Regions from separate parts of the Streptomyces sp. NPDC001914 genome, predicted to be linked through region 2. Evidence: riboswitches for the same ligand, from Rfam matches in the RefSeq annotation. Region 2 holds a riboswitch; the other holds the start of a gene.
What was found. Region 2 has a riboswitch for glycine ahead of gcvP (aminomethyl-transferring glycine dehydrogenase). Riboswitches for the same ligand answer to the same signal wherever they lie in the genome.
Positions count from the first base shown of each region.

Region 1: another riboswitch for glycine. It lies ahead of gcvT (glycine cleavage system aminomethyltransferase GcvT); the one in region 2 lies ahead of gcvP (aminomethyl-transferring glycine dehydrogenase).

Region 1 is NZ_JBIASW010000019.1:74,324-79,759, forward strand. It holds gene glyA (serine hydroxymethyltransferase) at 1-455, opposite strand, end outside; gene gcvH (glycine cleavage system protein GcvH) at 470-847, opposite strand; gene gcvT (glycine cleavage system aminomethyltransferase GcvT) at 1,018-2,136, opposite strand; glycine riboswitch at 2,282-2,378, opposite strand; gene ACFYYF_RS35855 (AAA family ATPase) at 2,554-3,222, shown strand; gene ACFYYF_RS35860 (enhanced serine sensitivity protein SseB) at 3,400-4,176, shown strand; gene ACFYYF_RS35865 (enhanced serine sensitivity protein SseB C-terminal domain-containing protein) at 4,404-5,204, shown strand.
Region 2 is NZ_JBIASW010000003.1:8,658-14,093, reverse strand. It holds gene gcvP (aminomethyl-transferring glycine dehydrogenase) at 38-2,923, opposite strand; glycine riboswitch at 3,102-3,198, opposite strand; gene ACFYYF_RS09280 (PRC-barrel domain-containing protein) at 3,313-3,681, shown strand; gene ACFYYF_RS09275 (DNA polymerase IV) at 3,606-5,138, opposite strand; gene ACFYYF_RS09270 (MerR family transcriptional regulator) at 5,208-5,436, opposite strand, start outside.

The DNA of each region.
Region 1 (5,436 bases), on a different contig from region 2:
AGGCCGCGCTCGTCCACGTGGTACGCGACCACGTCGAACTGCTTGCCGGAGAAGTTCAGCCGCATCCCGTGGGTCAGGTGGCCGCCGTGGGCCAGGTCCAGGCCGAGGATGGTGTCGCCGGGCTGGGCCAGCGCGAACAGCGCGGCCTGGTTGGCGGAGGCACCCGAGTGGGGCTGCACGTTCGCGTACTCGGCGCCGAACAGGTCCTTGACCCGGTCGATGGCGATCTGCTCGGCCACGTCGACGTGCTCGCAGCCGCCGTAGTAGCGGCGGCCCGGGTAGCCCTCGGCGTACTTGTTGGTCAGGACCGAGCCCTGGGCCTCCATGACCGCGACCGGAGCGAAGTTCTCCGAGGCGATCATCTCCAGCGTCGACTGCTGGCGGTGCAGCTCGGCGTCGACGGCGGCGGCCACGTCCGGGTCGAGCTCGTGCAGGGGGGTGTTCATGAGCGACATGCGGGTGACTCTCCTCAGCCGGCGGTGAAGGCGGTGTACTCGTCGGCGGACATCAGGTCCTCGGGCTCGTCCGCGACGCGCACCTTGAACAGCCAGCCGCCCTCGAAGGGGGCGGAGTTGACCAGGGCCGGGTCGTCCACGACGTCCTGGTTGGCCTCGACGACCTCGCCGTTCACCGGGGAGTACAGGTCGCTGACCGACTTGGTCGACTCCAGTTCGCCGCAGGACTCGCCCGCGGTCACCGTGTCACCGACCTCCGGGAGCTGGGCGTAGACGACATCGCCGAGCGCGCTGGCCGCGAACTCGGTGATGCCGACCGTCGCGACGCCGTCCTCGGCGACGGACAGCCACTCGTGCTCCTTGCTGTAACGCAGCTGCTGGGGGTTGCTCATGACCTGAATTCTCCTGTACGCGGTGGAGTGCTGATGGAGGGAGGCGTGGGTGACCGGGCGGATGTGCCCAGGGTCACGTCCGGCGCCTGTCGGTGCCGGCGCCCGGGGGCGTCCGCCGGTGGCGGCGCCCGGAAGGCGCCCGTGTCATGTCCGGCCCTTACGGACCAGTGTCACTTCCGGCGCTTGTAGAACGGCAGCGCCACGACCTCGTACGGTTCGTGGCTGCCCCGGATGTCCACGCCCACACCGGCCGTGCCCGGCGCGGCGTGCGCGGCGTCGACGTACGCCATGGCGATCGGCCTGCCGAGCGTGGGGGAGGGGGCACCGGAGGTGACCTCGCCGATCACCTCGCCGCCGGCGACGACCGAGAACCCGGCGCGCGGCACACGGCGTCCCTCGGCGATCAGGCCGACGAGGACCCGCGGCGGGTTCTGCTCGGCACGGGAGGCGGCCTCCTCGAGCGCCGCGCGCCCCACGAAGTCGCCGTCCTTCTCGAACTTCACGACCCGGCCGAGACCGGCGTCGAAAGGGGTCAGCGAGGTGGTCAGCTCGTGCCCGTACAGCGGCATGCCGGCCTCCAGACGCAGCGTGTCGCGGCAGGACAGACCGCAGGGGACGAGCCCGACCGGGGTGCCCGCGTCGGTGAGCGCCTGCCACACCTTCTCGGCGTCGGCGGGGGCGACGAACAGCTCGAAGCCGTCCTCGCCGGTGTAGCCGGTGCGCGCGATCAGGGCCGGAACGCCGGCCACGGTGCCCGGCAGGCCCGCGTAGTACTTCAGGCCGTCGAGGTCGGCGTCGGTGACCGCCTTGAGGATGCCGGGGGACTCCGGTCCCTGCACGGCGATCAGCGCGTAGGCGTCACGGTCGTCGCGCACCACGGCGTCGAAACCGGCGGCGCGCACGGTCAGGGCGTCCAGCACCACCTGGGCGTTGGAGGCGTTGGCGACGACCATGTACTCGTGGTCGGCCAGGCGGTAGACGATCAGGTCGTCCAGGATGCCGCCGTCCTCCTGGCAGATCATGGTGTAGCGGGCGCGGCCGGTGCCGACGGTGGCGATGTTGCCGACCAGCGCGTGGTTCAGGAGCTCCGCCGCCTGCGGTCCGGTGACGGTGATCTCGCCCATGTGGGAGAGGTCGAAGAGACCGGCCTTCGTGCGGACGGCGACGTGCTCGTCGCGCTCCGAGCCGTAGCGCAGGGGCATGTCCCAGCCCGCGAAGTCGGTCATGGTCGCGCCGAGCGAACGATGCAGGGCATCGAGCGCGGTGTGACGGGGTGCGTTGCTGCTCATCGGTCTGGCTCCCAGGGCATGACGGCGAGGTCGTTCCTCCCCATCTGTCATCGGAACCTGAGAGGTTCATCAAGACCCCACGAAACGGTGGTCCTGACTTGCACCTTGGGTGGAGCCGCCGGGGCGGCCCGCTTTTCAGATGTGCCTCGCCCGCGCGGTAACGGTGCCTGAGAGATTCAAGGGAGGGACTTGCTCCTTCGGCGCCCGGGTACACGTACCCAGGACTCTCCCGCGCGGATTCAAGCGGCCGGTATGCAGTTGGCGCGGCCATCATCGCACGCGCTGTCGGATCACGGCAGCCCGCCATCTGTGACCGCTCTGTGGCAGTCCGCGTACGAAATGGGGAAGCGCCTGCCATTACCTTCTCTTTACACTCGACGGGGATGGGACTCCACATCGAAGGGGAGGACGGTCACGGTGAACAGGACCAGGGCGTACGCGACGACCTCGGGTCTCGCGCTGCCCGAGCAGACCGGCGCACCGGCCCGGGAGGCCCGCGGGCCCCGCCCCGCGGCCGTCGTGCGGGACCTCCGCGAGCGGGTCGGGCACAGTCCGCACGGCCTCCGCTTCGGTGCGCACGACGTGGTCGTGGTCAGCGGACTGCCCGGCAGCGGCAAGTCGACGCTGATGCGGCGGGCCGTGCGGGGCGCGCGGGTCGACTCGCAGGACACCCGGGACCGCTGGGACGGCCGGATGTCCGGGCTGCTGCCCTACGCGCTCTACCGCCCCCTCGTCCGCCTCGCGCACTACGCCGGCCTGCGCCGCGCCCTGCGCGAGGGCGGCGGACTCGTCGTGCACGACTGCGGCACCCAGGCCTGGGTGCGCCGCTGGCTCGCCCGCGAGGCCCGGCGCCGCGGCGGCGCGCTGCACCTGCTGCTGCTCGACGTCACGCCCGACACCGCGCTGGACGGCCAGCGCGAGCGCGGCCGGGGCGTCTCGCGCTACGCCTTCGCCCGCCACCGCGGCGGGGTCGCCCGGCTGCTGCGCTCCGCCGAGCGGGGAGACCTGCCCGAGGGCTGCGGCTCCGCGGTGCTGATCGACCGCGACGCGGCGGACGTACTGCGCAGGATCGACTTCGCCCGCTGACCGGGGAAGTGCCGCGCGCGACCGACTTCGGCCCTTGTCCGCAAGTGCGGCGCGCGGTACCGGCTTCGGCGACTGACCGGGAGCGTGCCGGGCAGGATCGGATTCGGCCACTGACCCGCGGTGGCCGCCCACTAACCTTTCCAGCCGGAACAACGGTTCGAAGCGGACGGTAGACAGATGGACTTTCCGGCACAGGCGCACCCCCATCCGCACGGCGGTTGGCCCGGCAACGAGCTGGAGGAGGTGTTGTCCTCCTCCCTCGGCGTGCCCGCGGGGCCCTCGGCGGCCGCCCGCATCGTCGAGGTGCTCGGCCGCAGCTTCGTGTGGGTGCCGCTGCCCAACGGCGGCGGCCCGCGGAGCGGCGCGCTCGACCTGCCCACGATGGACATCGGCGGTCAGGTCTACGTCCCCGTCTTCAGCTCCGAGGAGCAGTTCCGCCAGGTCGTCGGCAGCCACATGTCGTACACGATCGCGCCCGCCGTGGAGTTCGCCCGCGGACTTCCCCCGCAGGTCGGCATCGCGGTGAACCCGGACGGCGTGGTCGGCGTACCGCTGCCGCCGATCGCCGTCGCGGAGCTGTGCAGAGCCGGGCGGAGCGAGCTGGACGGGGCGGCCAGCGGGGGCCGTGTGCGGCTCTTCGAGCCCGACTGGCAGGACGACCCGATGGACTTCCTCGCCGCGGCCTCGGCGGAGTTCGCCGCGACGGGTGTCGTCCTGAGCGCCCGCCGGTGTCTGGCCAGCATCGAGGGCGACGCGCCTGTCATGTTCATCGGCGTCGAACTCTCGGCGTGGGAGGGCGACGCCCGCGCACTGCCCCTGGACGCCCTGGGCCGCGCGCTCGGCCGGGTTCCGGTGAACATCGCGGTGAACCTCGTTCTTCTCGACGTGGCGCAGGACCCGGTCGGCGACTGGATGCGGGCGAAGGTGCGGCCCTTCTACCAGCACGGTCACTGAACGGCGCGGGCGGCGGAGGTGCCCCGAGAGGCCGCACACCCGCCGCGCGGGGGGCCCGGCCGCCCCGCGCGGCGGTTCCCGGCTCTCGACTGCTTCCCCCGGCGGAGCACGATCGCCGCATAAGCTGGTTTCATGGCCCGGTCGGGGTGTTGACGCATGTCGGTAACCGGTACCTCGGGCGTAAGGGATGAGTTCGTCGTGAATTGTTCGCGAAGGGGCGGTTGAAGGTGAGCGCGTCGGGCACGGCCGCGGCCGGGCAGGTCGAGCACATGCTGCGCCAGGTGACTCCCGGGCGTTACGACGCCTACGAGGCGCTCCTTCGCGCGCTCGCGACCCCGTCGTCCGGCCAGGTGTGGATGCTGCTGTGGCACGGCCAGGCCGGCTCGCCGGACGCCCAGTACGGGAACATGCACGTGGACGGCTTCGGTTACGCCCCGTGCGTCACCTCCGCCCAGGAGCTCTCGGCCAGTGGCTGGAACCGCAGTTACGAGGTCGTGGACGGGCTGGACGTCGCCCGCACCCTGTACCCGGACCACTTCGGCCTCTGGCTCAATCCGCACGCCCCGAACGGCGGTCTCGGCATCCCGTGGCTGGATCTGCGCCGGATCGCCACGGGCCTGGAGCGGCAGCCCGCGGGCCCGCTGCGGCTGTCCGAACCGGCCATCGAGATCCCGCAGTTCTACGCCCTGCTCACGCAGAACGCCCATCGGACGCCGTCCGTACGGTCGTTGCGCCGCGCCTGGGTCCAACCCACGGTCGGGGCACCGTATCTGGCCATCGGCCTCGACGTGTACGACACCTCGCCGCCCGCCGTCGACTCGGTGCGGGCGATGATGCAGCAGTCCATCGGCGCGGTCCCGGACGGGCTGCCCGTCTCCACCGTCGCCATGTCCGACGAGTTCGACCCGGTGGCGATGTGGCTGCGCGCCAACGCACGCCCGTTCTACGACCGTGAGGCACACGGGGCCCCGGCACAGGCGCCGACCGCGGGCGGTTACGGCTATCCACCGGCCCGCGGCGGCTACTGAGAGCGTCCCGAATCGCGGACCTGTCGCATGCGCGTGCGAGAACGACTGGCATCATGATTCTGCACACGGCCTTCACGAGACGTGCGTTGCATGCTGCTGACCTGCGGGGTAGCGGACGGATGTGCCTGATGTCCCGTTTTGGCGGGACTTCTGATCAAAAAGACCTCTTTGGGGCCTTCGCGCTCAATTGGCAGTCGTCCGGCTCCCGTTACCCACTGTTCGGATAACGGAA
Region 2 (5,436 bases):
GATCACTCCTCGTAGGCGTCCGCGTGCCGAGCGCTGATCAGTCCTCGTAGGCGTCCAGCGGCGGGCAGGAACAGACGAGGTTCCGGTCGCCGTACGCCTGGTCGATGCGACGCACCGGCGGCCAGTACTTGTCGGCGGCCGAGACACCGGCCGGGAAGACGGCCACCTCGCGGCTGTACGGGTGCTCCCAGTCGCCGCCGAGCGCGGCGGCCGTGTGCGGCGCCCCGCGCAGCGGGTTGTCGTCCACGGACCACTCGCCGCTGCCCACCTTCTCGATCTCCGCGCGGATCGCGATCATCGCGTCGCAGAACCGGTCGACCTCGCCCAGGTCCTCGGACTCGGTCGGCTCGATCATCAGCGTGCCGGCCACCGGGAACGACATCGTCGGCGCGTGGAAGCCGTAGTCGATCAGACGCTTGGCGATGTCGTCGACGCTGACGCCCGTCGCCTTGGTGAGCGGGCGCAGGTCGATGATGCACTCGTGCGCGACCAGACCGCCGGGGCCGGTGTACAGCACGGGGTAGTGCGGCTCCAGGCGCTTGGCGATGTAGTTGGCGGAGAGCACGGCCACCTGCGTGGCGCGCTTGAGGCCCTCGCCGCCCATCAGCCGGACGTACGACCAGGAGATGGGCAGGATGCCCGCGGAACCCCAGGGAGCGGCCGAGATCGGGCCGACACCGGTCTCGGGACCCGCCTCGGGCTGGAGCGGGTGGTTCGGCAGGTACGGCGCCAGGTGCGCGCGCACACCGACCGGGCCGACGCCGGGACCGCCGCCGCCGTGCGGGATGCAGAAGGTCTTGTGCAGGTTCAGGTGCGAGACGTCGCCGCCGAAGTGACCCGGCTTGGCGAGGCCGACCAGGGCGTTCAGGTTGGCGCCGTCGACGTAGACCTGGCCGCCGGCCTCGTGCACCTGGGCGCAGATGTCGGCGACGTGCTCCTCGAACACACCGTGCGTCGAGGGGTACGTGATCATCAGCACCGACAGCTCGTCGCGGTACTGCTCGATCTTGGCGCGCAGGTCCGCGACGTCGATCTCGCCGTCGTCCGCAGTCTTCACGACGACGACCTTCATGCCGGCCATCACGGCGCTGGCGGCGTTGGTGCCGTGCGCGGAGGACGGGATGAGGCAGACGGTGCGCTGGTCGTCACCGTTGGCGCGGTGGTAGCCGCGGACGGCCAGCAGACCGGCCAGCTCGCCCTGCGAACCGGCGTTGGGCTGGAGCGAGACCTTGTCGTAGCCGGTGACCTCGGCGAGCTGGTCCTCCAGCTCGTGGATCAGCGTCAGGTAGCCCTGGGCCTGCTCGGCGGGCACGAAGGGGTGGATCTGCCCGAACTCGGGCCAGGTGACCGACTCCATCTCGGTGGTCGCGTTGAGCTTCATGGTGCAGGAGCCCAGCGGGATCATGCCGCGGTCGAGCGCGTAGTCGCGGTCGGAGAGCTTGCGCAGGTAGCGCAGCATCGCGGTCTCGGAGCGGTGGTCGTGGAACACGGGGTGCGTGAGGTACGCGTCGGTGCGCAGCAGCGCCTCCGGCAGGGTGTCCTCGGTGCTCACGTCCAGCGCCGCGACGTCGCCCTCGACGCCGAACGCGGTCCACACGGCGGCCAGCTGCGCGCGCGTGGTCGTCTCGTCGCACGAGATCGACACGTGGTCGGCGTCGACGGGGTGGAGGTTCACGCCGTTGTCGCGGGCGGCGGCCACCACGGCGGCGGCGCGGCCCGGGACCCGCACGGTGAGCGTGTCGAAGTAGGCGCCGTGCACGACCTCGGCACCGCCGGCGGTGAGTCCGGCGGCCAGGACCGTGGCGTAGCGGTGGGTACGCCGTGCGATGGTCCGCAGGCCCTCGGGGCCGTGGTAGACGGCGTACATGCCGGCCATCACGGCGAGGAGCACCTGAGCGGTGCAGATGTTGCTGGTCGCCTTCTCGCGGCGGATGTGCTGCTCACGCGTCTGCAGGGCGAGGCGGTACGCCTTGTGCCCGTCGGCGTCCACGGAGACGCCGACCAGTCGGCCGGGAAGGCTGCGCGCGAACTTCTCGCGGACCGCCATGTAGCCGGCGTGCGGACCGCCGAAGCCCATCGGCACACCGAAGCGCTGCGTCGTACCGACCGCGATGTCGGCGCCGAGCTCGCCGGGCGAGGTCAGCAGGGTCAGGGCGAGCAGATCGGCGGCGACGGTGACGACCGCGCCCAGCTCGTGCGCCTGCTCGATGACCGGCTTGATGTCGCGTACGGCACCGGAGGCGCCCGGGTACTGGATCAGCACGCCGTTGATCTCGCGCCCGGCGAGGTCGGCCGGGATGCCGTCGGCGAGGTCGGCGACGACGATCTCGACACCGGTCGGTTCCGCGCGGGTCTCTATGACGGCGATGGTCTGCGGCAGCGCGTCCGCGTCGACCAGGAAGAGGCCCTTCTTGTTCTTGCCCATGCGGCGGGACAGCGCCATCGCCTCGGCGGCGGCGGTGCCCTCGTCCAGGAGGGAGGCGCCGGAGGTCGGGAGACCGGACAGCTCGGCGACGACGGTCTGGAAGTTCAGCAGCGCCTCGAGACGGCCCTGCGAGATCTCCGGCTGGTACGGCGTGTACGCGGTGTACCAGGCCGGGTTCTCCATGACGTTGCGCAGGATCACCGGCGGCGTGAACGTACCGTAGTAACCGAGGCCGATCATCGAACCGAGCACCTGGTTGCGGTCCGCGAGGGAGCGGAGCTCGGCCAGTACCTCGGCCTCGGTGCGCGCGGCCGGCAGGTTCAGGGCCTCGACGTTCTTGATCACGTCCGGCACCGCGGCGGCCGTCAGCTCGTCGAGCGAGCCGTATCCGACCTGCGCGAGCATCTTGGCCCGTGCTTCGAGGTCGGGTCCGATGTGGCGCTGCTCGAAGGGGATTCCCTGTTCGAGCTCGGAGAGCGGAATGCGAGGGGCGGTCATGGCGGAGGCCTCCTGGTCTGACGCGACCTTCGAGGGGCACCCCGGCACGGGTACCCCGACGGCCTCCCCCTCTGTCATCTCAACCTGAGAGTTTCACCGGATGGTCCCGTGGACGATCCGGCTTTCACCGTCGGTGAGAGCGGAGGCCATCGGCACCCGCCCTGCTTTCCAGAGTGACCTCGTCCGTGCGGTACGTGAGCCTGAGAGATTCCGGGGAGGATTTGCTCCTTCGGCGCCTCCGGTGAAATTCCGGAGGACTCTCCCGCACGGGATCAGCAGCCGCTTGCCAGCCTACCAGCGGGGACTGGGCCGGAGCCTTCGAGTGGCCACCTTCACAGATGTGCTCTTTTGTAGTACTTACGGATGAGTTTGCGACCACTGGAGGGACCGTGCAGACCGACATCGATCCGCGCAACCTGATCGGCCGCAAGGCGTTCGACAGCAACGGCACCAAGATCGGCACGATCGACGAGGTCTACCTCGACGACGCGACCGGCGTCCCGGAGTGGGCGGCCATACGCACCGGGCTGTTCAGCAGGGACGCCTTCGTGCCCCTGGAGCCCAGCGAGATCATCGAGGGGACCCTGCGCATCCCCTTCGACCGGGCCCTGATCAAGGACGCCCCCGACTTCGGCGTGGGGCGCCACCTCTCCCCCGAGCAGGAACTCCAGCTCTACCACCACTACGGCCTCGACGTGGCGTCCCCTCCGCCGCCGGACCGCGACTTCGGCCGTCTGGCAGGCTCGGAGGACGCCTGACCCCCGGCCCCGTCCCGCTCCCGCCCCTCGGACCCGCGGTCCCACGCTCCCGCGTCCGGCCCCGGGGACCCGGGGCCCGCCGGAAGTCCGCCGGGGTCCTCGGGTCTTCGCTCCACCAGGGGCAGCGGGTCGGCCGGTTCGAGCCGCGGATCGTCCGTCCGGAAGGTCCGCACCCGGCCGGGCCCGGAGTACGGCGTCTCGAACCGCACCGTGACCCGCCCCAGCCCGCTGCCCTGAACCCAGCCGTGCCCGTACTCGGCATGGGTCACGTCGTGCCCGGAGGGCCACCGCCGCTCGGCCGGTGCGGCCGTTTCGGCCGCGGCGGCCGGCTCGGCGGGTTCCTCCGCGGCGTGTTCCTCGGCCGCCGTCTCCCCCACGGCCGCTGCCTGCGCCTGCGCGAACAGGTCCTCCTGCGTGTAGTCGGCGAGCCCGGAGACACCGACCCCCAGCAGACGGACGCCCCCGGTCGTGTCCACGCCCTCCAGCAGCCGGGCGGCGGCCTCCCGGACGACGCCGGGGTCGTCCGTGGGCCCCCGCAGCGTCTCGGACCGGGTCAGCGTCGAGAAGTCGTACCGGCGGACCTTCAGCACGATGGTCCGCCCCGACAACCCGGCCCCGCGCAGCCGCCGCACGCACCGGTCGGCGAGCCGCTGCACCTCCAGCTCCACCCGGACCCGGTCGTGGATGTCCACGTCGTACGTGTCCTCGACCGACACCGACTTGGTCTCCCGCTCGGCCACCACCGGCCGCTCGTCGTGGGCCAGCGCCATCGCGAACAGCGCGTGCCCGTGCGCCTTCCCCAGCAGCCGTACGAGCTCGTCCTCACCCGCCTCGGCGAGCTCCTCGACGGTGGTGATGCCCGCCCGGCGCAGATGATCCCCGGTGGCCGGTCCCACGCCCGGCAGCGTCCGCACCGACATGGGCCCCAGCAGCGCACGCTCGGTGCCCGGCTCTATCAGGACCAGACCGTCGGGCTTGGCCTGCTCCGAGGCGATCTTCGCGAGCATCTTGGAGGCGGCCAGACCCACCGATCCTGTGAGCCCCGTCACGGCCCGGATGTCCGCGCGCAGCTTGACGCCGGCCAGCCGGGCCGACGCCTCGTCCCACGCCGTCCCGCCCGCCTCCAGGTCCACGAACGCCTCGTCCAGGCTCAGCGGCTCCACCAGCGGCGACAGGGCCCGCAGCAGCGCCATCACCTGCTCGCTGACCTCGCGGTACAACCCGAAGCGCGGCACGAGGTAGGCGGCGTTCGGGGCGCGCCTGCGGGCCTGGGCCATGGGCATCGCGGAGTTCACCCCGAAGACGCGTGCCTCGTACGAAGCGGTGGCGACCACTCCGCGGGGTCCGAGACCGCCCACGACGACGGCCTTGCCCCGCAGGCTCGGCTTGGACGCCTGCTCCGCGGAGGCGAAGAAGGCATCCATGTCGAGATGCAGGATCGTGGGCGCGGTTCTCACATCTCCGATGCTGCCCTACGCCACTGACAATGCCCCGGAGCACCGGGGCATCGCGTCATCGGAGGCGGCTCACACAGCTCGGTTGCGCCGGCGCGCCAGTTCGTCCGCGGGATTGTGCGCGAGGAGCGTCTCACCGGTGTCCACGCGCTCTCCGTGCAACTGGGACAGGGCGCCCTCGACGTCCCGCCACACCACGCCCACGGCGATGCCGAAGACGCCCTGGCCGCCCTGGAGCAGCGCGTGGACCTCGTCCGGGGAGGTGCACTCGTAGACCGTCGCGCCGTCGCTCATGAGCGTC